3 regions of the Nonomuraea sp. NPDC049607 genome follow, and region 3 is predicted to be linked to each of the others. Evidence: riboswitches for the same ligand, from Rfam matches in the RefSeq annotation. Region 3 holds a riboswitch; each other region holds the start of a gene.
The links. Region 3 has a riboswitch for cyclic di-AMP ahead of AB0J97_RS29820 (CHAP domain-containing protein). Riboswitches for the same ligand answer to the same signal wherever they lie in the genome.
Positions count from the first base shown of each region.

Region 1: linked by a shared signal. The riboswitch ahead of AB0J97_RS11095 (CHAP domain-containing protein) and the one ahead of AB0J97_RS29820 (CHAP domain-containing protein) in region 3 are both predicted to bind cyclic di-AMP.
Region 2: linked by a shared signal. The riboswitch ahead of AB0J97_RS06180 (C40 family peptidase) and the one ahead of AB0J97_RS29820 (CHAP domain-containing protein) in region 3 are both predicted to bind cyclic di-AMP.

Region 1 is NZ_JBFAOV010000004.1:242,736-252,077, reverse strand. It holds gene AB0J97_RS11110 (Tm-1-like ATP-binding domain-containing protein) at 1-688, opposite strand, end outside; gene AB0J97_RS11105 (nuclear transport factor 2 family protein) at 769-1,227, opposite strand; gene AB0J97_RS11100 (TetR/AcrR family transcriptional regulator) at 1,325-1,936, shown strand; gene AB0J97_RS11095 (CHAP domain-containing protein) at 1,915-2,646, opposite strand; cyclic di-AMP (ydaO/yuaA leader) riboswitch at 2,660-2,797, opposite strand; gene AB0J97_RS11090 (luciferase family protein) at 3,061-3,408, opposite strand; gene AB0J97_RS11085 (glycosyl hydrolase family 18 protein) at 3,651-5,603, shown strand; gene AB0J97_RS11080 (PP2C family protein-serine/threonine phosphatase) at 5,764-6,807, shown strand; gene AB0J97_RS11075 (sulfatase-like hydrolase/transferase) at 6,802-8,163, opposite strand; gene AB0J97_RS11070 (carbohydrate ABC transporter permease) at 8,174-8,980, opposite strand; gene AB0J97_RS11065 (sugar ABC transporter permease) at 8,980-9,342, opposite strand, start outside.
Region 2 is NZ_JBFAOV010000002.1:395,641-404,982, forward strand. It holds gene cimA (citramalate synthase) at 1-69, opposite strand, end outside; gene AB0J97_RS06160 (thioredoxin domain-containing protein) at 265-909, opposite strand; gene AB0J97_RS06165 (O-methyltransferase) at 1,044-1,691, shown strand; gene AB0J97_RS06170 (branched-chain amino acid aminotransferase) at 1,756-2,853, opposite strand; gene AB0J97_RS06175 (3-isopropylmalate dehydrogenase) at 3,043-4,089, opposite strand; cyclic di-AMP (ydaO/yuaA leader) riboswitch at 4,189-4,342, shown strand; gene AB0J97_RS06180 (C40 family peptidase) at 4,373-4,918, shown strand; gene AB0J97_RS06185 (NAD(P)-dependent alcohol dehydrogenase) at 4,902-5,894, opposite strand; gene AB0J97_RS06190 (DUF2306 domain-containing protein) at 6,072-6,698, shown strand; gene AB0J97_RS06195 (response regulator transcription factor) at 6,671-7,348, opposite strand; gene AB0J97_RS06200 (sensor histidine kinase) at 7,412-8,539, opposite strand; gene AB0J97_RS06205 (ROK family transcriptional regulator) at 8,726-9,342, opposite strand, start outside.
Region 3 is NZ_JBFAOV010000017.1:77,429-86,770, forward strand. It holds gene AB0J97_RS29785 (N-acetylneuraminate synthase family protein) at 1-401, shown strand, start outside; gene AB0J97_RS29790 (glycosyltransferase family 2 protein) at 405-1,391, shown strand; gene AB0J97_RS29795 (polysialyltransferase family glycosyltransferase) at 1,391-2,626, shown strand; gene AB0J97_RS29800 (DUF6716 putative glycosyltransferase) at 2,610-3,788, opposite strand; gene AB0J97_RS29805 (hypothetical protein) at 3,785-4,705, opposite strand; gene AB0J97_RS29810 (aldo/keto reductase) at 4,827-5,648, shown strand; gene AB0J97_RS29815 (Gfo/Idh/MocA family oxidoreductase) at 5,668-6,621, shown strand; cyclic di-AMP (ydaO/yuaA leader) riboswitch at 6,739-6,876, shown strand; gene AB0J97_RS29820 (CHAP domain-containing protein) at 6,889-7,584, shown strand; gene AB0J97_RS29825 (class I SAM-dependent methyltransferase) at 7,650-8,468, opposite strand; gene AB0J97_RS29830 (YciI family protein) at 8,634-9,062, shown strand; gene AB0J97_RS29835 (RNA polymerase sigma factor) at 9,106-9,342, shown strand, end outside.

The DNA.
Region 1 (9,342 bases), on a different contig from region 3:
CCTCCATGGCGCGTCCGCCCGAGCCGGTGGCGTGGAAGACCAGCACCTCGTAGCCCAGGGACTCCAGCCGGGCCCGCGCGGCGTCCACGGCGGGCGTGGTGACGCCGAACATCGTGGCCGCGACCAGTGGTTTGTCCGCGCCGGACGGCTCGGCGCCGGCGTCGTACGAGGCGGCCATCGCGCTGATCGCGGCGGCGGCGTTGGCCAGGATGCGGCGGGAGATGGAGTTGACGCCCGCGACATCGACGACGCTGTACATGAGCGTCACGTCGGTCTCGCCGACGTAGGCGGACACGTCGCCGCTGACCATGGTCGACACCAGCAGCTTGGGCAGGCCGACGGGCAGCGCCCGCATGACCGCGGCGGCGATGGACGAGCCGCCGCTGCCGCCCAGCGCGAGCACGCCGCCCAGCCCGCCGCGGGCGTGCAGGTCCTTGGCGACGGCCGTGGCCCCGGCCGCCATCGCCGCGAGCGCGGCGCCGCGGTCCCCCGCGCTCCTGAGCCGGTCGAGGTCGGTGCCGGCGGCCCGCGCGACGGCCTCGGCCGGGACGTCGGCGGCCAGCGCGGAGGCGCCCATCACGCCGGTGTCCATGAGGACGACGTCCTGCCCGGCCCGGACGATCAGATCGCGGACGAGGGCGTACTCCTCCCCCTTGGTGTCGAGGGTGCCCAGCAGCAGAACCGCCATGTCAGACCTCCTACGATCGGCTCCTCGACCTTACCCGTTGATCTCCGGGCGGGCTGTCACATGCCGGAGCGGTCGCGGGGTCACCGGACGCCGAGGACGTCCACTCCGTGCTCGGACAGGGGGCGGGAGCCGAAGATGCGGCGTTCGTCCTCCGTGATGGGGACGTCGTTGATGCTGGCCTCCCGGCGGCGCATCAGCCCGGACTCGTCGAACTCCCACTGCTCGTTGCCGTAGCTGCGCCACCACTGGCCGGTGGCGTCGCGGGACTCGTACTGGAAGCGGACGGCGATGCGGTCGCCGGTGAACGCCCAGAGCTCCTTGCGCAGGGCGTAGTCCAGCTCCCGATCCCACTTGCGGCGCAGGAACGCGGCGATCTCGGCGCGGCCCGTGACGAACTCGCCGCGGTTGCGCCACACGGAGTCCTCGGTGTAGGCGAGCGCGACACGTTCGGGGTCGCGGGTGTTCCAGGCGTCCTCGGCGGCCTGGACCTTGATCCGGGCGGTCTCCTCGGTGAACGGCGGAACGGGCGGGCGTGTCATGTGATGTCCTCTCATATCGAGAGAACGGGCGTTCTCCCGGGGTGTGCGATAGCGTAGAGAACGAGCGTTCTCCGCCGCAAGCACCTGGAGGAGTGTCATGGATCACGAGCAGCTGCTGCTGGACGCCGCGGGCGACCTGTTCTACCGCCGCGGCGTGCAGGCGGTCGGCATGGACGAGATCCGGGCCGCCTCCGGCCTCTCGCTGAAGCGGCTCTACCAGTGCTTCCCGTCGAAGGAGGCGCTGGTCGTGGCGTACCTGCGGCGGCGCGACGAACGCTGGACGGCCTCGCTCACCGCGTACGTGACGGACGCCGGCGACCGCATCCCGGCGGTCTTCGAGTGGCTGGAACGCTGGTTCACCGAGGACGACTTCCGCGGCTGCGGCTTCGTCAACGCCTTCGCCGAGCTGGGCGCCGGTTCGGCCGCCGTCCGTACGGCGGTGCGCGCGCACAAGGAACGCCTGCGCGCCTACCTGAGCTCGCTCGCCGAGAAGGCGGGCGCCGGCGATCCCGGCCTGCTCGCCGAGCAGTTGCTCACCCTGATCGACGGCGCCACCGTGACCGCGATGATCTCCGAGGACCCCGGCGCCGCCCGCTCGGCCGCCCAGGCCGCCGCCACCCTGGTCGACCAGCACACACGCGAAAGAGCGCACCCCCCGCAGGGAGTGCGCTCTTCACAGGAGGGAGATCAGGCGGCGTACGACGGGTAGCCGTAGCCGACGACCTGGGAGGCCGGGCGGACGCGCTCCTCGACCTTGCCGTTGCCGGTGTTGCCTTCGATCGTGGAGATCGTGCCGTCGCCGTTGTCCTTGACGACGAAGCCGACGTGCTGGATGTCGCTCAGGCTCTTGCTGCCGCTCCAGGAGAAGAAGACGACGGCGCCGGGCTTGGCCTCGGTGCCCCAGCGGCCGTTGGAGGCGAACCACTTGGCGTGCGAGACGGTGTAGGCGTCCCAGCCGACCTGCGGGCGGGCGCCGGTCTGGTCACCGACCCAGGAGACGAACATCGAGCACCATGCGGCGTTCACGTAGTCCTGGCGGCTGCCGCCGTCACGGGCGACGGTCTCGGCGGCGCGGGGCGAGCCGGCGTACCACTTCTGGAACTTGGTGCCGCCGCCGTTGGCGTCCTCGGAGACGCCGACCTGGGCGCGGGCGGTGGCCAGGACCTGGGCGGCGGTGACGTTCACCTTGCCCTTGGCGCTCTCGTCGGTGGCGCGCTTGTCGGCCACGGTGGCGACACGCGGCTGGGCGGCGGCCACGCCGGCGACCTTGGCGGTCTGGGCGGCGGTGCCGGCGGTGGCGTGGACGGTGTCGGCGTTCACTGCCGCGTGCGTGCCGAGCACGCCGGCGACGGCGGTCGCGCCGAGGGCGATCTTGGCGAGGTCGAGCTTGTAGGCACGGTGAAGACGGTGCTTGGCCATGAGGGATTACTCCTTGTGCTTCCGTGCCGCTTGCCGGGTTAGCTGACGGGTTCGGGCGGGAAGCTGCCCTACGGCACCGTGGTGCCGATTCACCCCGATGGACACATGGGTCCCCGGTTCCGCGCACAGGCGGATTCAGCGGTCTCTGGTCAGGCAAAGGGCTGACGCATCGTCTTCCCGGGCCCAGGAAAGGGCCTGAAGGTATATCTGCGACGCCCGGACGCGGTGTATCCGCGCCGACTCTGTACAACACGGGTCCCACTGGGGTAATTCCCCGGCAATGACATCCCTACCTGGGACGTCTCCCCGTTCGGCTGTGTACAACCAAGCTACCCGGCGAGTAATTCCAGGGCAAATGGAGGGCATTGTTCGGACGGTGCGTAGGAGAAACGCTACGCACCGCGAAGAATCGTTTCAGGCCACGTGCGCCTTTATCGCCACGCTCGTGAGGGCCAGCAACAATTCCAGATCGGGCTCGGCGTCGACCTGCACGGCGACCCAGGCGCGGTCGCGGCAGGCATGGACCTGATCGCACGCCTGCAAATAGGGCTCCAGGCGTCCGATGGCGGGGGCGGTGAGCCGTACGTGGACCTCGTCCCGGCCGGCCAGGCGCAGGATCTCGGTTCCGTGTACGGCGAAGGCGACCTGTCGCCCGGTGCCGCTGACGTTCAGCGACGGCCAGGACCGTAACTCCGCGACCGCGCGGACCACGTAAGGTCCGCGGCGCGTGGGCGTCCGCCGCCAGGCGGAGATTCCTGCCACGCTCCCATGCTGGGCCACGGCTCACCCCGCCGTCAGCCCCCGTTCCTGAACCGTTATCCCCTCGTGAACGGGCACATTCGGGGTCTGACCGGCACGATTACGGACGCCTGACCGATACGTATTGACGCTCCCGCAGGCAGAGGCTACCGTCGATTCACAACTTAAAGGAAACTTTCCTAATAGTTTCCCCAGAAGTCTCCCATCCCACTCCCCACACACCCCCCAACGGATGTCGGAGCGACATGAAACACACCATTCTGAGCAAGGTCCTGGCAGGAATGGCGGCATTGGCCCTGCCCCTGACCGCGGCCGTCGCCGTCCCACCGATCGCCTCCGCCAGCACGGTGGCCTTCGCGGCGGCCTGGGCCCCGTGGACCGCGTACACCGCGGGCACGGTCGTCACCTACAACGGCGTGGACTACGTCTGCCTCCAGGCGCACACCTCCCAGCCCGGCTGGGAGCCGCCGAACGTGGCGGCGCTGTGGAAGGTCTCCGGCGGCGGCGGCAGCGACACGACCGCGCCGTCGGTGCCGGGCAACCTGCGCTCGACCGGCGTCACGAACAACAGCGTGGCCCTGGCCTGGGACGCCTCCACCGACAACGTGGCCGTCACCGGTTACGAGATCTACCGCGGCGGCACTCTCGTCACCACCGTCACGGGCACCACGTACAACGACACGGGCCTCACCGCGAGCACGGCCTACACCTACACCGTGCGCGCGCGTGACGCCGCCGGCAACCGCTCGGCCAACAGCAACCAGATCACCGCCACCACCACGGGCGGCGGCGGCGACGACAAGACCCCGCCGACCGTGCCGGGCAACCTGCGCTCGACCGGCGTCAGCAGCAGCAGCGTCTCGCTGGCCTGGAACGCCTCGACCGACAACGTGGCCGTCACCGGTTACGAGATCTACCGCGGCGGCACTCTCGTCACCACCGTCACGGGCACCTCGCACACCGACAGCGGCCTCAGCGCCAACACGTCCTACACCTACACGGTGCGCGCGCGTGACGCGGCCGGCAACCGCTCGGCCGACAGCAACCAGATCACCGCGACCACCACGGGCGGCGGCGGTGGCGGCAACAAGGTGCTGGGCTACTTCGTCCAGTGGGGCATCTACCAGCGCGGCTACCACGTCAAGAACATCGACACCAGCGGCTCGGCGGCCAAGCTGACCCACATCAACTACGCGTTCGGCAACGTGCAGAACGGGCAGTGCACGATCGGCGACAGCTACGCCGACTACGACCGCTTCTACCAGGCGGGCGAGAGCGTGGACGGCGTCGCCGACACCTGGGACAACGGCGCGCTGCGCGGCAACTTCAACCAGCTGCGCAAGCTGAAGAAGAAGTACCCCAACCTGAAGGTGCTCTTCTCCTTCGGCGGCTGGACCTGGTCCGGCGGCTTCGGCCAGGCGGCGCAGAACCCGACGGCCTTCGCCGACTCCTGCTACAAGCTGGTGGAGGACCCCCGCTGGGCCGACGTCTTCGACGGCATCGACATCGACTGGGAGTACCCGAACGCCTGCGGCCTGACCTGTGACACCAGCGGCGCGGCGGCGTTCAAGAACGTCATGTCGGCGCTGCGCTCGCGCTTCGGCGCGAACAACCTGGTCACCGCGGCCATCACCGCCGACGGCAACGACGGCGGCAAGATCGACGCGGCCGACTACGGCGGCGCCTCCCAGTACGTCGACTGGTACAACGTCATGACGTACGACTTCTTCGGCGGCTGGGACGCGCAGGGCCCGACCGCCCCGCACTCGCCGCTCACCACCTGGGACAAGATCCCGATCCCCGGCTTCTACACCGACAACGCCATCCAGAAGCTCAAGAGCAAGGGCGTCCCGGCCGCGAAGCTGCTGCTCGGCATCGGCTTCTACGGCCGCGGCTGGACCGGCGTGACCCAGGCCGCGCCCGGCGGCACGGCGACGGGCCCGGCGCCCGGCACGTACGAGCAGGGCATCGAGGACTACAAGGTCATCAAGACCCGCTGCCCGTCCACCGGCACGGTCGCGGGCACGGCGTACGCCTACTGCGGCAACCAGTGGTGGAGCTACGACACGCCGAGCACGATCGGCGGCAAGATGGGCTACTCGAAGAGCCAGGGCCTCGGCGGCGCGTTCTTCTGGGAGCTCAGCGGTGACACCACCAACGCCGAACTTCTCACGGCCATGAAGAACGGCCTCGGATAAGTTCGCACGTCAGGGCCGGTCCCGGGTTTCGGGGCCGGCCCTTCGCCGTGTCCGGCGCGCCGCAGGACGGAACGTGGACGCCTTGGGAGAAGCTGGTCACCGGGGGTGAACGACGATTCTCTGGGGTGGCGGGCTCAGGCGGCCCTTCTTCACGACGCCGGTGTTCCTGGTCGGCCTGGTCGGGATCACGGCGCTGGTGGTCGGGCTGGACCGGTTCACCGGCGGGGGCGCGGAGCTCGTGCCGGTGCTGATCTTCCTGCCGGCGATCGTCTCGGGGCTCGGCACGGTGTGGCAGACGGCGATCGCGTCGTTGTGGGTGCTGGTGGTGGTGTCGGGCTCGGTCGCCTACCTGGGCGGCAACCTGCGGACGAACCTGGAGGTCTCCGGCTTCACCGCGGCGTTCGGGTTGATGAGCGTGGTCGGGGCGAGCTACCGGATCCAGCGCGAGGACGAGGTGCGCCGGTTGCGCTCGGCCGCCGCGGCCTTGCAGCGGCAGCTCGTCAGGCCGCTGCCGCTGCGCTCGCTCGACGTGGTCGTGGACGGCCTCTACCAGCCCATCGAGGAGGACACGATGGTGGGCGGCGACATGTACGAGGTGGCGCCGTCGCCGTACGGGACCCGGGTCATGATCGCCGACGTGCAGGGCAAGGGGCTGCCCGCGATCGGCGCCGCGCTGGCCGTGCTGGGCGCCTTCCGGGAGGCGGCCTACCGCGAGATCAGCCTCATGGGCGTGGCCGACGCCCTGGAGGACGCGGTGACCAGGCACAACAGGTTCGCCGCGCACACCGGCGAGCCCGAGCGCTTCGTCACCGCGCTCCTGCTGGACGTCGGCCCGGAGCTGGAGGTGGACGCCGTCAACTGCGGGCACATCGCGCCGTACCTGATCCACAACGGGAACGCCGGGCAGCTCTGGCTCGGCGAGCCCGAGGTGCCGCTCGGCCTGGCGTCGCTGACGGGCGAGCCCCGCCACGGCGCGCGTTTCGCCTTCCCGCGGGGGGCCTCGCTGCTGCTGTGCACCGACGGCGTCACCGAGGCCCGCGACCGGGACGGCTCCTTCTACCCGCTGGAGCAGCGGCTGCGCTCCTGGGCCCGCGACCCGCCGGCCAGGACCGTCGAGGCCCTGGCCGCCGACCTGAACACCTTCACCCACGGCGCCCCGCGCGACGACATCGCCGTGCTCATCCTGCGCAGGACCGGCTCATGACCGCCGCTGGTGGCCGAACCTGACCGGCTCGGGGCCGAGCATCCGTACCGCCGGGTCGGGCAGGACGCGTTCGTCGGAGTCCAGCTCGGCGGCCGGGTCGACGACCGGCTCGGCCTCGCCCGCCTCGACGATCCGGCGCAGCAGGCGTTCGCGCAGCTCGGCGGCCACCTGCGCGTGCGAGCGCAGCCCGGCCAGGTTGACCAGCTCGTGCGGGTCGCTGTCGAGGTCGTACAGGGCCTGCTCGCGGTAGCGGGGGGCGGCCGGGGCGTTCCAGGGGTCGGCGTCCTCGGCGACGGCGTAGTACTTCCACCGCCGCGTACGGAGGCCACGTCCCACCTCCGACTCGCTCACCTGGAAGAACACCTCCTCCGGCCACGGCGCGCGGGAGTCGGCGAGCAGCGGCAGGAACGAGCGGCCCTGCATCTCCTCCGGGACGGGCAGCCCGGCCGCCGCCAGCAGCGTGGGCGGCAGGTCCAGGGTGCTGACCAGGCGGGAGATGGCGCCGCCGCCGTCGAAGCCGGGGCCGCGCAGCGCCAGCGGCACCCGCAGGGACGCGTCGTGGCAGGAACGTTTGTACTCGTCGTTGCGGGTCTTGAAGTGGCTGCCGTGGTCGGAGGTGTAGGCGACGATCGTGTCGTCGAGCAGGTCCATGCTGCGCAGCGCGTCGAGCAGCCGGCCGAGGCCCTCGTCCAGGCGTCTGACCTGGCCCAGGTAGCCGCCCAGGTGGCGGGCCGAGGTGCCGCCGAGCGCGGCCAGGTCGGCGGGCAGCCAGCGGCCCTGGTGGCGCTCCTCGTAGCCGTCGGGGGCGGGGTGGTTGTCGACCTCGTTCTGGTGGTGGGGCTCAAGGAACGAGACGAAGAGGTAGAAGGGCTCGGCGTGGTGGTCGGCGACGAACCTGATCGCGGCGTCCACCAGCGCGTCGGAGCGGTAGCCGGGCAGGAAGACCGGCTCGTCGGCGTCGTCGTAGACGATCGTGCGGTAGGCGTCGGAGGTGAACTCCAGCGTGTTGGCCGCCAGCCAGGTGCCGTAGCCGCCGCGCTGCCCGGCCGGTACGGGGTCGCCGTCGGCCAGGTGCCACTTGCCGATATAGCCGGTGGCGTACCCGGCCTCGCCGAAGTGGTGGGCCAGGGTGCGCTGCCCGCCGGGCAGGGTCAGCCCGTTGCGGTGCACGCCCACGGACGTCGGGTAGCGGCCGGTCTGCAGGGCGGCGCGGGCCGGGGCGCACACCGGCTGCGGGGTGAGCGCCACCGTGGCCTGCGTGCCGTGCCTGGCCATCCTGTCGAGGTTCGGGGTGAAGGGGCCGACGGTGTCCCACCGCTGCTGGTCGGTGAGGACGACGATCACGTTCGGACGCAAGAAGGGGCTCCTATCGAAGGCCGGTGAGCGCGATGCCGCGCACGAAGTACCGCTGGGTGAGGACGAACAGGACGGCGGTGGGCACGAAGAGGATCACCGAACCGGCCGCCGTCAGGTGCCACAGCGTGAAGTACTCCTGGTTGAACAGGGTGAGCCCGACCGGGATGGTCCGCATCTCCGGCGTGGACGTGGCCACCAGCGGCCACAGGAACTCGTTCCACTGGAAGACGAAGGTGAACAGCCCGAGCACGGCCATCGCCGGCCTGGCCTGCGGCAGGATGATCCGCCGGTAGATGGCCAGTTCCGAGGCGCCGTCGATGCGGGCCGCGCTGATCAGGTCGTCGGGGATGGGCTGGATGAACTGCCGCATGAGGAAGATGCCGAACGCGTCCATGAGGAACGGCGTGATCAGCCCCTGGTACGTGTCGAGCCAGCCGAGCTGGGCCATGAGCACGTACAACGGGATCATCCGCACGAAGAACGGCACCATCAGCGTGGCCAGCAACGCCACGAACAGCGTGTTGCGCAGCGGGAAGCGGAACTTGGCGAACACGTACCCGACCAGCGGGTCGAACACCAGGTGCGCCAGCGTGATGGCGCCCGCCACGACGAGGCTGTTGACGATGAAGTCGCCGAAGGGCGCGCGGGTGAACAGCTCGGCGTAGTTGCCCCACTGCGGCGCGGCGGGCCACAGGACCGCCTCGGCCGACATGGTCTCCGCCTCGGTCTGCAGCGACAGCGACACCATGTACAGCAGCGGCAGCACGGTGACCAGCGAGGCCAGCCCGAGCAGGGTGTAGAGCAGCGGCCTGCGCATCAGTACACGACCTCCCCGCGCCGGCCGGCCCTGAGCTGGATCAGCGTGAACGCCACGATGACCGCCAGCAGCAGCACCGACTGGGCCGAGGAGTAGCCGAAGTCCCTGGTGCGGAAGGCCACGTTGAAGATGTGGAACACCGACAGGTCCGTGGCGTCGCCGGGCCCTCCGTTGGTGATGATGTACGCCTGGCCGAACGCCTGCAGCCCCGAGATGACCGCCATCACCGACACGAACAGCGTGGTCGGCGCGAGCAGCGGCAGCGTGATCGACCAGAACCGGCGCCAGGCGTCGGCGCCGTCCATCTTGGCGGCCTCGTGGTAGGTCTCCGGGATACCTTGCAAGCCCGCCAGGAACAGCAC
Region 2 (9,342 bases), on a different contig from region 3:
GTTGAGTCCTTCCTGCTGCGCGCCGTCGCGCAGCGTCGTGTCGTAGACGTGGAAGCGGTCGTCGGCCATGAGTCTCTTCTTTCGGATCCGTGTCCTGGAAAACAAAAAGACCCCTCACGGACGTGAGAGGTCTGCGCGCTGGCGGTGTCCCTGTGTCAGCCAGCGCGCCTGCCGATAATGAGCAGACTGTAGAACATGGTGCCTGCCAGTCTGCCACAGGGATTCACCATCTGGCACATCGGTCTCAACTCGTGGACACGACCTTTACACTTGCACGCCGGTGCCGCCGACGATGACGCGTTCGAGCGCCGCCGGGTCGAACACCTCGTTGCCGAGCTGCTGCCCGTTGAGCAGGACGGTCGGCGTGCCCTGGATCTGGATCTTCGCGGTCTCCGCCAGGTGCGTCTTGGCGTACGACTGCGAGGTCACGCACTCGTCCACCGAGGCGCCCGCCTTCCTGGCCGCCGCGACCAGCTCCTGCACGGTGAAGCCCGAGGCCGTGCCGTGCGGGGCGGGCTGCATCGCGTAGAGCGCGTCCCTGAAGGCCAGCCAGTTCTCCTCCGGCATGCACCGGGCGGCGGCCGCGGCCCTGATGGAGTTGGAGCGCATGGGCTCGTCCTGGAAGATCGTCACGGGGTGGAAGACGACCTTGAGCCTGCCCTCCTTGGCCAGCTTCTGGATCGTGCCGTCGACCTTGGAGTGCATCTCCTTGCAGATCGGGCAGTCGAAGTCCTCGTACACGTCGAGCACGGGCGCGTCGCTGGACCTGTCGGCCAGGACCATCGAACCGTCGAGCTGCCTGGTCAGGCGTACCGACCCGGCCGTCTCACCCGGCTCCGAGAAAGCCAGCACACCCAGCACCACCAGGGCCGCACCCGCGACCACGACCGCAATCAACCGCTTCATCATCCGCCCATTTCCCCGCTCACCGATCGCGCAGACCCTACCAACGCCAGAACCACTCTCCGGACGGCCGCCCGGCGCGGCTCCCTCATTGGTACCTGATGACGGTGAGAGAACGCTGTGAGGAGAGAATGACCTTCATGAAGGCGAACCTCCTCGACCCCGCGGTGGGCCGGTACATCCTCGACCACTCCACCCCGCCCGACTCCCTGCTGGAGGAGCTGGCACGGGAGACGGCCGAGGCGACGGGCGACCGCGCCGGCATGCAGATCTCCGCCGACCAGGGCCGGTTCCTGACCATGCTCACCCAGCTCGCGGCCCCGGCCGTGGCGGTCGAGGTGGGCACGTTCACCGGCTACTCCTCGATCTGCATCGCGCGGGGGCTGTCCGGCGGGCGGCTGCACTGCTTTGACGTGAGCGAGGAGTGGACCTCGATCGCCCGGCGCTACTGGGAGAAGGCGGGCGTGACCGACCGCGTCTCGCTGACGCTCGGGCCCGCCCTGGAGACGCTGGCCGCCTTCGACGAGCCCGTCGACCTGGCCTTCCTCGACGCCGACAAGGGCAACTACCCCGGCTACTACGAGCTGCTGGTCGAGCGGCTGCGGCCGGGCGGCCTGCTGCTGGCCGACAACACGCTGCGCAGCGGGCACGTGGCCGACCCGGCGCACGCGGAGCCGACGACGGTGCAGATCCGCGAGTTCAACGACCTGGTGATCGAGGACCCGCGGGTGAGCGTGGTCGTGCTGCCGATCGCCGACGGGATCACGATGATCAGGAAGAACCACTAGACCCCCCTTGACCACGGGATCCCGGCGGTGGCCGGCGGCTGAACGCCGGCCTCCCCGGCACGCCCTAGGCGATCTTGTGGATCCAGCCGCGAGTGTCGGGGCGGGCGCCGTACTGGATGCCGACGAGCTCCTCGCGCACCCGCATGGTCACCGGGCCCGGGGTGCCGTCGGCGATGGTCCAGGAGCGGTCGGCGCCCCTGACCGAACCCACGGGGGTCACCACGGCGGCGGTGCCGCACGCGAACACCTCGGTCAGCTCGCCGGCGGCGCAGGCGGACTCCCACTCGTCCACCGAGATCAGCCGCTCCTCGGTCTCCAGGCCGAGCTCGTCGGCCAGCTCCAGGATCGACTCGCGGGTGATGCCGGGCAGCAGGGTGCCGGTGAGCGCCGGGGTGACGAGCTTGTTGCCGAAGACGAAGAACAGGTTCATCCCGCCCATCTCCTCGACGTACTCGTGCTTGTGGGCATCGAGCCAGACGACCTGGTCGCAGCCGTTCTCGACGGCCTGGCGCTGGGCGACGAAGGCGGCGGCATAGTTGCCGCCGCACTTGGCGAAGCCGGTGCCGCCGGGCGCGGCGCGCGTGTACTCGGTCGACAGCCACACCGAGACGGGCTTGATGCCACCGGCGAAGTACGAGGCCGCCGGCGAGGCGATGACCATGTACTTGTAGGTCTTCGACGGGTAGTTGACGCCGAGCCCGGCCTGCGTGGCGAACATGAACGGACGCAGGTAGAGGCTGTGGCCCTCGGTGGTCGGCACCCACTCCTTGTCGGCCGAGACCAGGAGCTCCAGCGACTCCACGAACGCCTCCTCCGGCAGCTCCGGCATGGCCATGCGCTCGGCCGAGCGGTTGAAGCGGGCGGCGTTCGCGTACGGACGGAAGGCCACGATCGAGCCGGAGATCTGCCGGTACGCCTTCAGTCCCTCGAACAGCTCCTGCGCGTAGTGGAAGACCGAGGTCGCGGGGTCGAGCAGGAGCGGCCCGTACGGCAGGAGCGCGGCGTCGTGCCACCCCTGGCCCTCGGTGTAGTCGATCGTGATCATGTGGTCGGTGAAGACCTGCCCGAACCCGGGGTTCGCCAGTACCTGCTCCCGCTCGGCCGCGGTGCGAGCGTGGTCGGAATGCTGCACGTCGAAGCTGAGCTTCTGAGCGATGGTCATGACGACGGTCCTTACTCTCTGCGAATCTACGATCCTGAAAGCTACTGCCCACGAGCAGTATTCGTACTTCCTATTGTCTTGCCATTTGGGATGGCAAGAGGCAGTTGGGATGGGTTCAACCCTCTGAACGCCAAAAAGCGCCTGGCAGTCCTCGTCGGGACCGCCAGGCGCGTACGGGGCTAGACGGTCCTAGCCGGATACTCGCGCGGAGATGTCGTCGCCGATCTCGCTGGTCGAACGGCCGGCGCGGCCGGTGACGCGCTCGGCGATGTCGGCGGCCACGGCCTGCTCGACCTTGGCGGCCTCGGCGTGCAGGCCGAGGTGGTCGAGGAGCATGCCCACGGACAGGATGGTGGCGGTCGGGTCGGCCTTGCCCTGACCGGCGATGTCGGGCGCGCTGCCGTGCACCGGCTCGAACATGCTCGGCGAGGTGCGCTCGGGGTTGATGTTGCCGCTGGCCGCCAGGCCGATGCCGCCGGCGATCGCGGCGCCGAGGTCGGTGATGATGTCGCCGAACAGGTTGTCGGTGACGATCACGTCGAAGCGCTCGGGCTGGGTGACGAAGAACATCGAGGCCGCGTCGATGTGGCTGTAGTCGGTGGTGACGTCGGGGAACTCCTCGGCCACGCGGTTGACCGTGCGCTGCCACAGGTCGCCGGCGAAGGTGAGCACGTTCGTCTTGTGGACGAGCGTGAGCTTCTTGCGGGGCCGCGACTGCGCCTTCTGGAAGGCGTAACGCACGACGCGCTCGACACCGTGGGCGGTGTTCAGCGACTCCTGGGTGGCGATCTCGTGCGGCGTGCCGCGCCGCATGACGCCGCCGGTGCCGGCGTAGAGGCCCTCGGTGCCCTCGCGGACGACGACCATGTCGATGTGCTCGGCGGTGGCGCCGGCCAGCGCGGTCTCGACGCCGGGGAACAGCTTGACCGGGCGCAGGTTGACGTAGTGGTCGAACTCGAACCTGAGCTTGAGCAGCAGGTCGCGCTCCAGGATGCCCGGCGGCACGCTGGGGTCGCCCACGGCGCCGAGCAGGATCGCGTCGTAGCCGCGCAGCTCTTCGAGCACCGCGTCGGGCAGCGTCTCGCCCGTGCGGTGGTAGCGGGCTGCGCCCAGGTCGTAGTGGGTGGGCTCGATCTTCGTGCCCACGGCCTCCAGGGCCTTGAGCCCTTCGGCTACGACCTCGGCGCCGATGCCATCCCCGGGGATGACGGCCAGGCGGATGTTACGCGACTCCATGGGCGGTACCTTACCGGCTCGTCTCGGCTGACGAACACATCATCTCAATCTCCGGACAATCCGTTTTGGGGGGATTGCGACCTTTTGACCGTTTCGTTAGAGTCCGACGAGCCTAATCCACGCAGCCGCTGCGTGGAGCCGGGGACCCATCTTTCCCCCCGGGGCGAATCGGCACCGCTCTCAAGCACCGCCGTAGGGCTACTTCCAGGCCCGAGCCCGTCAGCTAACCCGGCCGGCCACGTGGAAGGACAGTCCCCTGTCTAGCATCGCCATTCTCCTGGCGGTGGCGGCGGGCGGAGCGGGTCTCGCGCCCGCCGCTCCCGCCGACCCCACCCCCGCCATCACCCTCACCGGCCCCCAGGTGAAACAGGTCCAGGAACGGCACGTGCCGAAACCGGCCTGGAAGGTCGCCCTCGAATACGCCATGGACAAGCGCGGCACCCCGTACGTGTGGGGCGGCGCCAGCGAGCGGGGCTACGACTGCTCGGGCCTCATGCTCAGGGCCTACGAGGACGCCGGCATCGAGCTCCCCAGAGTCGCCGCGGATCAGTACGGCGCCTTCTCCAAGAAAATCGCCTGGAAAGACCTCAAACCAGGCGACCTGGTGTTCTTCAGCGGCCTCGGCCACGTCGGCATGATCTCCAAGCCCGGCTACATGGTCCACTCCCCCCACACCGGCGACGTGGTGAAGGAGGAACGCCTGTCGCAGTGGCGCAGGCAGGCCTTCGTCGGCGCGGTACGCCCCGACCCCCAGGGCGTCAAGCGCTGGGCCGACTACGCCCAGCTCCGCAAGGCCCCGGCCCCCGCGATGCTCACCGCGACCCTGTGACGACGACCTTCCCCGGCGAGTGTCCCTCCTCCTGGTAGCGGACGGCCGCCGGGATCTCGCCGAACGGGAAGGTCCTGTCGATGACCGGGGTGACCTCCCCCTGCTCGATCAGCCCGGTCAGCGTCAGCAGGTTCGCCCTGTTGCTCCCGCAGCGGACCACGTCCGCCCTGACGATCCGCTGCGGGACGAAGGTCGCCGACGCCAGTGCGGCGAACATGTGGCCGGCCGGCTGCACCCAGCGGCCGGCCGGCCCGCCGACCAGCACGTACGTGCCCTTCCTGGTCAGCACGCGACGGCAGTCCGACAGCCGGCGGCCGCCCGCCACGTCGATGAGGAGGTCGAAGCGCCGGCCCGAGGCCGCGAAGTCCTCCTTGGTGTGGTCGACGACGTCGTCCGCGCCGAGCGAGCGGACCAGGTCCGCGTTGCGCCCGCCGCACACGCCGGTGACGTGGGCCCCCATCGACCTGGCGAGCTGCACGGCGAACGTGCCCACACCGCCGGACGCGCCGTTGACCAGCACCTTCTGGCCCGGCTGCACGCGTCCCTCGTCGCGCAGCGCGATCAGCGCGGTGTTGGCCGCCATCGGCACCGCCGCCGCCTGCTCGAACGACAGCCCCCGCGGCTTGGGGGCCACCTCGTCCTGCCGCAGGCAGACGTACTCGCCGAAGCCGCCCCGCAGGGACATCGCGTACACCTCGTCGCCGGGGCGGAACAGCGTGACGTCCTTGCCCGCCGCCTCGACCTCCCCCGCCACGTCGGCCCCGAGGACGGCGATGCTCGGCCGCAGCAGCCCGACCCCGCCGCCCATGACCCGGGCCAGGTACGGCTCTCCCCGCATGAAGTGCCAGTCATAGGGCTGCACGGACGTGGCCCGCACCCGGATCAGCACCTCGTCGTCGCGCGGCACGGGCCGCTCGACCTCGGTCAGGACGAGCTGGTCGGGCGAGCCGAACCTGCGCAGGACGTAGGCCTTCATCGTTTCCTCCCTCGTGGATGTGCCGTCAGTGTGGGCGCGACCTGCGCGGACGCTCAACGGTCGAAAGGCGACGGCTCGATGGCCGAAAGTACGACGGCCCGTCCCGCCGATGGTGCGAACGGGGAGGGGCCGTCCGCGCGATGACCCGGCACGGCCGCGGCCGTCACGCTCTCCCCCATGAGATGGATCGCACCCGCCGGGCTGCTCACGCTCAGCGTCGTCCCCCTGGTCGCCGGCGCCCTCCGGGTGACCGAGCTGGCCTCCGGCGCCGCCGTCACGGCCGACAACGCGCGGTTCTTCGCCATGCCCGTGCCGGTGCTGCTGCACATCCCGGCGTCGCTGGCGTTCTGCGTCCTCGGCACGTTCCAGTTCCAGGCCGGGTTCCGGGCCCGGCGGCCCGGGTGGCACCGGGTGGCGGGGCGGGCGCTGGTGGCGTCCGGGCTGGTCGCGGCGCTGTCAGGGCTGTGGCTGACGCTCTTCTCCGACCTTCCGGCGGGCGACGGCACGCTGCTGGCCGCCTTCCGGCTGCTGTTCGGAACGGCCATGGCCGCCTGCCTCCTGCTCGGCCTGGCCGCGATCCGGCGGCGCGACGTCGCCCGGCATCGGGCCTGGATGACGCGCGGGTACGCGATCGGGCTCGGCGCGGGCACGCAGGCGTTCACCCTGGCGTTCGGGCTGGCCGCCTTCGGGCCACCCGGCGAGCTGGGCCGGGCGCTGCTCGTCGGCGCGGGCTGGGTGATCAACCTGGCGGTGGCCGAGTCGGTCGTCCGCCGGGGTCAGGTGCGTACGCGGTCGGTCTCGTAGGCCCACATGGCGATCTCGACGCGGTTGCGCACGCCGAGCTTGGTCATCAGGCTCGCGACGTGGCTCTTGACCGTGCTGAGCGAGATGTGCAGCTCGGCGGCGATCTCGCTGTTGGTCCGGCCGCGGGCCACCGCGCGCAGGATCTCCTCCTCGCGGCCGGTCAGCGCCTCGACCGGCTGCGCGGGCGCCTCGGTACGCCCGGCCCCGGCGAAGGCGGCCAGCAGGCGCGCGGTCACGCTCGGGGCGATGAGCGCCTCGCCGCCGGCCGCCGCGGTCACCGCCTGGGCGAGCAGCGCTGGGCCGGCGTCCTTGAGCAGGAAGCCCCTGGCTCCGGCGCGGAGGGCGGCGTAGACGTACTCGTCGAGGTCGAAGGTGGTGATCACGACCACCGCCATGGGGTCGGCGACGTCGGGCCCGGCCAGCTGCCGGGTGGCCGCGATGCCGTCGAGGCCGGGCATGCGGATGTCGAACAGGCACACGTCGGGACGCAGGCGGCGGGCCAGCTCGACGGCCCGCCTGCCGTCGCCGGCCTCGCCGACGACCTCGATGCCGGGCTGGGCGTCGAGGATCATCCTGAGCCCGGTGCGGGCGATCTCCTGGTCGTCGGCGACGAGCACCCGGATGGCCCCGGCCTCCCGCTGCTCGGTCACGCGGCCTCCCGTCGGTCGGTCATGCGGCTTCCCCTGCTCGGTCATGCGGCTGCCGCTGGTCGGTCATGCGGCTTCCCTGGGCAGGACGGCGGTGACCGTCCAGCCCCGGTTGGGGTTGGGGCCCGCCTCGCAGGTGCCGCCGAGCAGGGCGGCGCGTTCGATCATGCCGATGAGACCGTAACCGGGGGCGGCGACGCCACCGGCGCGGTCGCCGTCGTCGCTCACGGTCAGGCGGACGGCGGCGTCGTCGGCGGTGACGCGGATGGTGATGTGGGTGGCGTGGCGGGCGTGCCGCCGGGCGTTGGTGATCGACTCCTGGGCGATGCGGTAGAGCGCGGCGCCCGCCGACGGCGGCAGGTCGCCGAGCCCGTCCGCGACCTCCACCTCGACGGCCGGGCCGACCCGCGGGCGGCCGGCGAGCTGCCGCAGGTCGTCGAGGTGGCGGCCCGGGGCCAGCTCCGCCGGCTCGTTCCTGCGCAGCACCCGGACCATGGCCCGCATCTCGGCGAGCGTGCGCGACGCCTCGGCCTCGATCACCCGCAGCGCGTCGGTGGCCGCGCCCGGCTCGGAGGCGGCGGTGGCCAGGCCCGCCTGGGCGCGGATGGCCATGGCCGAGACGTGGTGGGCGACGGTGTCGTGCAGGTCGCGGGCGAGCTGTTCGCGTTCGAGCAGCTTGACCTGGTCGAGCTCGCGCAGCCGCGCGCCGGCCCGGTACCGGAAGGCGCTGCCCAGCCCGACGGTCGCGACCAGCACGCCCAGCGCCGGGACGACGTCGCCGATCGCCATGCGGCCGGAGGCCAGCGACAGGCCGACCGCGACGAGCCCCGCCGCCATCCCGATCCCGGCCTCGCGCCCCGAACCCCACCGGAACAGCGCGTAGAGCACGATCGTCACGAAGACCAGCGTGTACGTCTCCACCGGCTCGCCGCCGGTCAGCAGCGGGGCCAGGGTGGTGACGCCGAAGACGAGCGCGACCATGAGCAGCGGCCTGGTCCGGCGCCACAGCAGCGTGGGGATCAGCGCGACGGTGACGGCCGTCGAGACCACCGGCCACCGGAGGTCGGGCCGCAGGACGCCCTCGATCACCGCGGCCGGCACGAGCGCCGCGACGAGCGCCCAGTCGCGCCACACCCGCACCGGCGGGCCAGGGGGACGAGGCTCGCGCCACACGGAACGAAGGAGGCCGGCCACCCCCACATCGTAAAGGCGCCCCCCACCCCCCGCAGAGCCCAAACCCCCACCAAAGCACGCAAGGCGCGCCCCCCAGACCCGCACCGCCCGAAGGCGCGCCACCCGAACGCGCCGCCCCCGTAGCCTCCGGGGGTCCGGGGCCGGGGGCCGGGGAGCCCGGGGGGCCGGGGCCCGAGGGGCCGGGGGTCAGTGTCTGCGGGCGTCGAAGATGAGGTCCCAGGCGCGGGACTTGGCGTGGGCGACCGCGCCCAGCAGGACGCCGCTGTCGCCGAGCACGCTGGCCACCACCCGCGGACGCAGCGGCCCGAGCTCGGTGATGCGGCGCTCGACGGACGCGCCCAGCAGGTCGAGGTTGCGGCCCACTCCCCCGCTCAGCACGATCACCTCCGGGTCCAGCACGGCGGCCACCGCCACCAGCAGCCCGCCGATGCGCCGCCCCTCGGCCTCCACCACCGACCTGGCCGCCTCGTTCCCGTCGGCGGCGGCGGCGAAGACCTCCCTGGCCGTCTCCAGCTCCAGCCCTGCCGCCCGCGCGGCGCGCACGACACCCGGGGCGGAGGTGACGGCCTCGGTGGCCCCGTGCGCGAACGCGTCGGCACCCTGGGCGAACGAGTCCCCGCCCGCCACGAAGGAGTCGGCGCTCTGCGCGGCGGCGGCGGCCGGTTCTTCGGCGGCCGGGACGTAGGAGACCTCCCCGGCCGCCCCCCGCGCCCCCACGTACAGCTCGCCGTTGATCACGATGCCCATGCCGACGCCCGTGCCGATGGACACCAGGGCGAAGTTGGCCTTGCCGCGGCCGGCCC
Region 3 (9,342 bases):
CGCTGTCGGAGATCGACCAGGCCGTCGAGATCCTCGGCACCGACCGGCTGATCATGATGCACGCCACCTCCACGTACCCGCTGCCGCCGGAGGAGGCCAACCTGCGCACGATCACCACGCTCAAGGAGCGCTACGGCGTGCCGGTCGGCTACTCCGGGCACGAGCGCGGCCTGCAGATCTCCCTGGCCGCGGTCACCCTGGGCGCGGTCTGCGTCGAGCGGCACATCACGCTCGACCGCACCATGTGGGGCTCCGACCACGCCGCCTCGCTGGAGCCGTCCGGGCTGGAGCACCTCGTCCGCGACATCCGCATCATCGAGCAGGCCATGGGCGACGGCGTCAAGCGCGTCTTCCCCGGCGAGGAGGCGCCCAAGGCCCGGCTGCGCCGGGTGACCGTCTGAGTCATGACGCCGACCACTCTCTCCGTCGTCGTGCCGGTGCGTGACGGCGAGCGCTTCATCGCCGACGCGCTCGCCTCGCTCGCCCGCAACGCCCGGCACGACTTCGAGTTCATCGTCGTGGACGACGGCTCCGTGGACGCCACCCCGGACATCATCGCCGACTTCGCCCGTGACCTGCCCGGCCTGGCCGTGCTGCGCAACCCCGCCCCCGTGGGGCTGGCCGACGCCCGCAACACCGGGCTGTCGGCCGCCTCGGGGCGGTTCGTCACGTTCATGGACGGCGACGACTGGCTGGCGCCCGGCTACCTGGCCGGGCTGGTGGCGGCCATCGACGGGCTCGGCTGCGACTTCGTCCGGGTGGACCACGTCCAGGTGGAGGGGCGCAAGCGGGTGGTGCACCGGGCCCCGCTGTCGCGCCGCGGCGTGGTGCTCGACCCCCGTGCGGCGATCCTGCCGGCGGGGGTGCGGACCATGGTGGACTACCCGTACGCGTGGGCCGGGGTCTACCGGCGTTCGCTGCGGGACCTGCTGCACTTCCCCGGCTCGCTGCACACCGCCGAGGACCGGCCGTGGATCTGGCGGCTGCACCGGGAGGCGGCCACGTTCGCGGTGGTGTCGATGGCCGGGGTGTTCTACCGGCGCCTGGTGTCCGGCTCGCTGACGCAGATCGGCGACGAGCGGCAACTGCACTTCTTCGACGCCTTCGAGCTGGTCCTCAAGGACCTGGAGCCGGAGTTCCTGCCCAAGGCGGCGCGCAACTTCTGCGCGCTGCTGGCCCACCACCTGGAGCTCGCGGGCCGGTTCACGCCCGCGCTGCGGGCCCGCTTCGAGGAGCGCGGCGCGCAGATGGTCCGCGGGCTGCCGTCCGCGCTGGTGGCCGACGCGGTGTTGCGGATGGCCGTCGAGCGGGAGGCCCTGCTGCGCGCCCTGGTGCCCGACATTCCCCCCAGCCCCCACGTCCGGATCCGCCGGGATCGGGAGGACTCCTGATGAAGGTCTTCTACGCCTCGACGCTGTTCGGCGCCATGTCGCTGGCCGCCGCGATCGACGACGGCCGCTTCGGCACGGGCCGGCGCGTGCTGATCGTGTCGAACAACGCGGCGATCCCCGAGGTGTCGGTGCCGCTCGACGGCGCGCCCGGCTTCGCCGTCCTGCGCTCGCGCTTCGACGAGGTGCACTCCTGGAACGACCTGATCGCCCCGCTGCACCCCTCCGACTGGCGGGCGCGGGTCATCGAGGTGCCGATGTTCGAGCGGCTGATCCGCTCCCACCTGGCCCTGGACGACGTCGAGGAGCTGGTGCTGGAGTCGATCGCGGTGCCGCCCGCGCGCACGATCGCCGGTCTGGTGCGCGACTGCCCGATCACCGTCTACTCCGACGGCCTGATGAGCTACGGCCCGACCCGCGACCCGCTGCCGGCCGAGATCTCCCGCCGCATCGAGCGGCTGCTGCACCTGGACCTGGTGCCCGGCCTGACCCCGCTGCTGCTCAGCGAGTACGGCGTGCCGCCCGTGGTGCTGCCCGAGGAGCGTTTCCTCGCGGTCGTGCGCGAGGTGGCCGCCACCGCGCCGGACATGCTCTCCGGGCAGGCGGTCATCCTCGGCCAGTACCTGTCGGCCCTGGAGATCGTCACGCCGGAGGAGGAGGCCGGGCTGCACGCCTCGATGCTGGGCGCGCTGGTCGCCCGCGGCTGCACCAGCGTGGTGTTCAAGCCGCACCCGGCCGCCGGACGCCGGCACGCGCAACTGCTGCGCGCGGCGGCCGAGCCCCTGGGGGTACGGCTGACGGTGGCCGGGGAGAGCGTGCCGGCCGAGGTGTGCTTCGCGGCGCTGCGGCCCGAGCTGGTCGTGGGCTGCTTCTCCACCGGACTGGTGACCGCCATGCGCTACTTCGGCCTGCCGGTCGCCACCTTCGGCACCGGCCTGGTGCTGGACCGGCTCACGCCGTACGAGAACAGCAACAGGATCCCGGCCACGATCGTGGACGCCCTGCTGCCCCGGCTGGGCGCCGACGGAGTGATCGACCGGCCGCCGCGCACGGACCTGCCGGCGCTGGTGCGCGCGGTCGGCTACTGCATGCAGGCCGACGCCTATCCCGAGCTGCGCCCGTCGGGGGTCGCGTTCGACCCGCGCTACTTCAAGCGCAAGCGCCTGGAGACGCTGGGGCTGGCCGAGCCGCCCTCGGCGCTCTCCAGGCTGCGCAGGAAGATCAGGTCAGCGATCTGAGGTAGCGGCGCACCCGCCGCCTGGCCCGGTAGCCCGCCCGCAACATCGTGGGCGGCACCTCCACCCGCAACCTGGCCCGGCGGCGGGCCGCGGCGTGCTCCGGGCCGTCCAGCAGCGAGCGGGCGGGCGGCCGCCCCCCTTCCGCGGCCAGTCCGGCCAGCAGGTCCGCCCAGTCGTCGCGCCCGGCGGGGTGGAAGTAGTTGGCCTCGCACCACCGCGGCTCGGCCGGGCGGAAGTCGCCCAGGGCCAGGTCGTCGAGCGTGCCGAGCAGGCCGCTGCCCTCGAACACCAGGTTGATCATCTCGGCGCTGACGCCGAAGTCGCTCAGCACCAGCGACGGCACGCCCATGGCGACGGCCTCCAGCGCGGCCGTCGAGCTGACCGTGACGAACCCGGCCGCCCGCGAGAGCTGCTCGTGCATCGACCCGGCCGCGAACGTCAGCCGGCCCGGCTCGCCCATCTCGCGCCAGAGCCGCTGGTAGTGGTGGCGTTCGTTGTGCGTCTGGCGCTCGTGCTCCAGGGCGCGCAGCTTGACCACGACCTCCAGGCCGGGGCGGCGTCCGGCCAGCTCGGCCAGGGCCCGCAGCACCCGCTCGCGCTCCTCCCGCGCCCGCGGCACCTTGGCCTGGGTGGCGAACACCACCCGGTCGCCGCCGCCGGCCGCCGCGCCGGGCCGCAGGAACGGCAGCCGGGCCAGCCCGACCGCCCCGCCTCCGCCGAGCCGCCCGGCGATCTCGGAGAACTCGGCCACCTCGCGCTCGCTGTGGACCACGAACAGGTCGCAGCCGCTGCGGAACAGCCACGCCTTCTCCGTGGCCGGGACCGAGATGCCGGGCAGCCCGCTGACGAACACCGGCCGCGCCCGGCCGTCCGGCCGCAGCCCGGCCAGCACGTCGGCCACCAGCACGTCCACGACCGGGCCCGTGCAGCCGACCAGGATCGCGTCGGGCCTGGTGCGCTCGGCCAGGCGGCGCAGGGACCGCGCCGAGAGCACCGGGGGCACCGCGCGCCCGCCCACCGCCGCCGCGATCTGCTCGGCCGAGGGCGCGATCGGGCTACGCACCACCACCAGCTCCGTGTCGCAGCCCGGGGGCAGGTCGTCGAGCAGGCAGGCCGCCCACTTCAGATACGAGTCGGAGTCGGCTACCGCCAGCACCCTCACCTGGAAGCTCCTGTCAAGTGCGATCGCAGGTCGGGGGCCGCCCTGCTCGTCCACCAGTCGTCGGGAACGTCCACCGGCTCGACCTCGACACCGCGCGGGCCGAGCAGCACCCGCAGCGAGGTGATCGCGGTCGAGGGAAGGCTGAGCACGCGCTGCCCCGCGTCAAGGCCGCGCAGCGTCAGCTCGGCCGGCACGCCCGCGTCGTGCACGGTGATGCCGGGACGCTCCCTGATCAGCGCGAGGTCGACGGGGTCCTCGCGGCGGTGCGGGTAGTAGGCCAGCGGCTCGCGGCCGGCCAGGTCGGTCAGCCAGCGCAGGTAGCGGTCGCGGTGCACCAGGCCGTTGCGGACCAGGGAGGTGCCGAGGACGACCGTGCGCTCGGCGGGGCCCTGCGTGCTCGGCGGCTGGGCGCGCAGCCAGGCGAAGTCGTGGTGCACGAGGTCGACGCCCGCCTCGCGGACGGCGTCGGCCAGCTTCTCGGGGACGGGCAGCGCGGTGAAGACCGAGACCCGGCTCATCCGCAGCCGCAGCGCGGCGGCCAGACCTAGCAATGCCCGCGCCCGCGACGGCGTCGCCCGCGCCCGCAGCAGCGGCCGGTACGGCCCGGCGGCCAGCAGTTCGAGCAGCCTGAGTGTGGCCAGGCCGTCGTCCACGACGACGATGCGGCCGGGGTCGGAGGTCAGCCAGCGCACCTGGACCTTGCCGGAGAACGCGTCGCCCACCGCCTGGACGCGGCGCGGCATGCGCTCGCGCGGCTCGTCCAGCACCAGGCCTGGAGGCAGGTCGAGGCGGCGCAGCTCCTTGCGGGTGGCGCGCAGCGGGCGCAGGCCGGCGCGCGGCACGACCACGGTGTCCGGGCCGAGCAGCCCGGCGTGGTGGGCCTCGACGGCGCACAGCATCTGGAGCGGAGACTCCACCCAGGCCGACGCCTGTCTGACCACTCTGTTTCCCCCAGCCGGTGGAGCGCCTTGCACGACCCGTCACAAGCTAACCCGGCCTGCTTAAGCCGCAAGAAACGACACGTGAACAATGGAGGGTATGAACTCGCTGATGCTCAACACCGACGGTGTGCAGATACCACAGCTCGGCTTCGGCGTCTGGCAGGTCTCTGCCGACGACGCCGAGCACGCCGTGACGACCGCGCTGCGCGCCGGATACCGGCATGTCGACACCGCCGCCGCCTACGAGAACGAGGAGGGCGTCGGCCGGGCCGTGCGCGCCGCCGGGGTGCCACGGGAGAAGGTGTTCGTCACCACCAAGCTGTGGAACGGCGACCACGGGCGGGCCGAGCAGGCCTTCGACGAGAGCCTGGCCCGCCTGGGCCTCGACTACGTAGATCTTTTCCTGATCCACTGGCCGGTTCCGGAGCAGGACAAGTACGTGCAGGCCTGGCGGGCGCTGGAGAAGATCTACCGTGACGGCCGGGCCAAGGCCATCGGGGTCTCCAACTTCACGGTCGCCACCCTGACCCGGCTGATGGACGAGACCGACATCACGCCCTCGATCAATCAGATCGAGCTGCACCCGTACTTCCAGCAGCGCGAGATGCGGGCCTTCCACGAGGCCAACGGCATCCTGACCGAGGCGTGGAGCCCGCTCGGGCAGGGCAAGGGGCTGCTGGCCGACCCGGCGCTGCGCGTGCTGTCGGAGAAGTACGGCAAGACGCCCGCGCAGATCGTGCTCCGCTGGCATCTCCAGCTCGGCAACGTGGTGATCCCCAAGTCGGTCACCCCGGCGCGGATCGAGGAGAACATCGACGTGTTCGACTTCATCCTCGACTCCGAGGACCTGGTGGCCATCGGCGCGATGAACTCTGGGCGGCGCATCGGGCCCGACCCCGACTCGTTCAACCTGACCTGAGCGCTCTACGATCTCGGGCGTGCGACATTTCACCTGGGGAATAGCGGCGACCGGCGGCATCGCGCGTACCGTGGGGGCGGCCATCGTGGCCGAGCCCGGCATGCGGGTGGCCGCCGTCGGCTCGCGGAGCCTGGTCAGGGCGCGGGCCCTGGCCGACGAGCTGGGCGCGGAGTCGGCCTACGGCTCCTACGAGGCCCTGTGCGCCGATCCGGCCGTCGACGCGGTCTACGTGGCCACGCCGCACGCCCAGCACCTGGAGGTGGCCGAGGCGGCCATCGCGGCGGGCAAGTCCGTGCTGTGCGAGAAGCCGCTGGCGGCCAGCGTGGCCGACGCCGAGCGCATGGTGGCGCTGGCCCGCGCGGCCGGGGTCTTCCTCATGGAGGCCATGTGGATGCGGTTCAACCCGCTCATCCAGCGGGTGGCGGCCGATCCGCGTTTCGGGGAGATCCGCTCGGTGCGGGCCTCGTTCGGGTTCGCGCTGCCCTACGACCCCGCCCATCGGCTGTGGGCGCCGGAGCTGGGCGGCGGGGCCCTGCTCGACCTGGGGATCTACCCGTTCGGGCTGGCGCAGCTCCTGCTCGGCATGCCGCGTGAGCTGCGGATCACCGGCTCGCTGGCGCCGAGCGGGGTCGACGCGGAGGCGGGCGGGGTGCTGCTCTACCCGGACGGACGGCGGGCGCTGGTGGACGTGTCCCTGCTCGCCCATCACGCCAACGACGCGAGCGTGGTGGGCACGTCGATGCGGGCCGACATCCTGGCGCCGTTCTGGGCGCCGCAGCGGGTGCTGCTGTCGGGGCCGTCGATGGAGACGGAGGAGCTGGTGCTCGACCCGGCCGACAACGGGTACGCCGGGGAGCTGCGCGAGGTGCGCGCCGCCACGGCCGAGGGCCGGACCGAGAGCGCCGTCATGCCGCTTGACGAATCCCTTGCCATGATGGGGCTTCTGGCCGACGCGCGGGGGCAACTCTCCTAGCTGCGCCTTTAGGCACTTGCCTTCTTCTTGCCCGATGTATTACCTTGTGGGGCATCTCGCGGCAGACGTCCGGTTTGTCCGGCTTTGTCCAACCATCGCAAGACATTTCACAGGATCGTCCTGTGACCGCTGAATCCGCCTCCGGGCGGAACCGGGGACCCACGTCCTTTGGGGTGAATCGGCACTTCGGTGCCGTAGGGCAGCTTCCACGTCCGAACCCGTCAGCTAACCCGGTAAGCGGCATGGAAGCAAGGAGTAATGCCCTCGATGGCCAAGCACCGTCCCATCCGTGCCCCGAAGATCAACCACCTCCGCGCCGCGCTCGGCGCGACCATCATCGCCACCGCGATCGGCGCCCACGCCACCGCCGCCGGCGCCGACAGCGTCGACCCGGCCGCCTCCACCGGCCACTCGGCCGTCGCGCCGCAGGCCGCCGCCCAGGCCGGCAGGGCCGGGGAGACCCAGGTCAACGTCACCGCCGCACAGGTCCTGGCCGTGGCCAAGGCCCAGGTCGGCATCTCCGAGAACGCCTACGGCGGCGGCACCAAGTTCCAGAAGTGGTACGCCGACTCCCAGCGCGCCGCCGAGACCGTCGCCCGCGACGGCGGCAGCCGCCAGGACTACGTGAACGCCGCCTGGTGCTCGATGTTCGTCTCCTGGGTCGGCGAGCAGACCGGCGCCCGCCCGCAGGTCGGCTGGGACGCCTGGACCGTGGCCCACGCCAAGTGGTTCGCCGCCAACAAGCGCTGGGGCACCGAGGCCAAGCCCGGCGCCGTCGTCTTCTTCTCCTGGGGCGGCAGCAAGAGCCTGGACGCCATCCAGCACGTCGGCTTCGTCGTCAAGGACAACGGCAACGGCACGATCTCCACGGTCGAGGGCAACACCGGCAACGGCAAGGTGGAGGAGCGTGTCCGGCCGAAGTCGCAGGTCGTCGGCTACGGCTACCCGCAGTACGCGGGCTGACCTCCCCTGCTTCGAGCGCGGCTTCGAGCGCGCGTCCCGCACGAGGGACGCGCGCTCGCCGCGTCTCAGGGCCGGACCGCCACCAGCGAGTACAGCACCGGCAGGTGCGAGTCCCCGAACGGCAGCCGGTAGCGGCCGTCCTCGCCCTCGGTCAGCAGCCCGCGCGGGTCCAGCTCGACGGCGACGTGCTCGCCCAGCTCGGCCACCGTGAGCCCGGCGCGCGCCGCCGCCGTGACGATCTCGCCCACCGAGTACGGGTACTGGACGGTCTCCTGGGCCTCGGTCACCACGCCGGCGTCGGCGTACGTGCCGGTCACCGTCTCGCGGTGGGCCTGGCCGCCGCCGTAGGGCCAGTCGGCCACCAGCGGGTCGAGCGAGGCCACCGTCTGGTAGGCCGGATGCAGGTCGACCAGCACCAGCCGCCCGCCGGGCCGCAGCGCCATGGCCGCGCCGCGCATCCAGGCGGCCAGGTCGCCGATCCAGCACAACACGCCGTACGTGGCCACGGCCAGGTCGAAGCCCCCGGCCAGCGACTCGGGCAGCCGCTGCGTGTCGGCCTCCACGAACGTGGCCGCCAGCCCGGCCTCGGCCGCCAGGTCGCGGGCGCGCGCGACCGCCACCGGGGAGAAGTCGACGCCGGTCACCCGCGCTCCGAGCCGCGCCCAGCTCAGCGTGTCCATGCCGAAGTGGCACTGCAGGTGGAGCAGGTCCTTCCCGGCGACGTCGCCGGCCAGGCGGCGTTCGAGCGCGTAGAGGGTCTGCCGGCCGGCGAGGAAGGCGTCCACGTCGTAGAACCTGTCGGCGGGCGTGGAGCCGTGGACGCGGGCGCGCTCGTCCCAGAGGGCCCGGTTGGCGGGGAGGCCGGCTGCTGCGGGTTGGGGCATGGGCCGAGGATGGCACATCGGCCACGCGGTCGCACGACCGGTACCGTGCCCTGGACAACGAACGATCCGCCCCCGCGTGTCGATCCGGCGGGCGCCCGTTCGACGCTCGGGTGAGACCGGCTCCGCGGCGCGATCGCGGGCGGAAGGGACGGCAGAGTGAAGTTCATGATCGTCGGCAAGGCCAGCGCGGAGACCGAGGCGGGGGCGGTGCCCAGCCAGGAGGTCGTCGACAACATGCACGCCTACAACGAGGCGCTGACCAGGGCGGGGGTGCTGCTGGCCGCCGAGGGCCTCTACCCGAGCTCGCAGGGCGCGCAGATCGCCTACAGCGGCGGCCGCGCGAAGGTGATCGACGGCCCGTTCGCCGAGGCCAAGGAGCTGATCGCGGGGTTCTGGCTGATCCAGGTGAAGTCCAGGGAGGAGGCCGTCGAGTGGGCCCTGCGCGTGCCCGTCCCCGAGGGCTGCGACGGGATCGCGCTGGACGTGTGGCGGGTCTACGACGCCTCCGACGCGCCGGACGCGGCCTCGTCCGACCCGGTGGACGTCGAGCGGGAGCGGGCCATGCGCCGGCGCCTGGGCACGTGGGAGCCCTGACCGAGGCTTGCGGACCCCGGGCGGCGGCTGGTGTCATGTGCCGATGACGGCTTCCGAGGCACCCCGGACGATCGAGGCGGTGACGGCCTCCGACGCCCACCGGGCGGTCGAGGCGGTCTGGCGGATCGAGGCCGCGCGGCTCATCGCCGGCCTCGCCGGGCTGGTCCGCGACGTCGGCCTGGCCGAGGAGCTGGCCCAGGACGCGCTGGTCGCGGCCCTGGAGCAGTGGCCGGAGTCGGGCGTGCCACGCAACCCGGGCGCCTGGCTGATGACGGTCTCC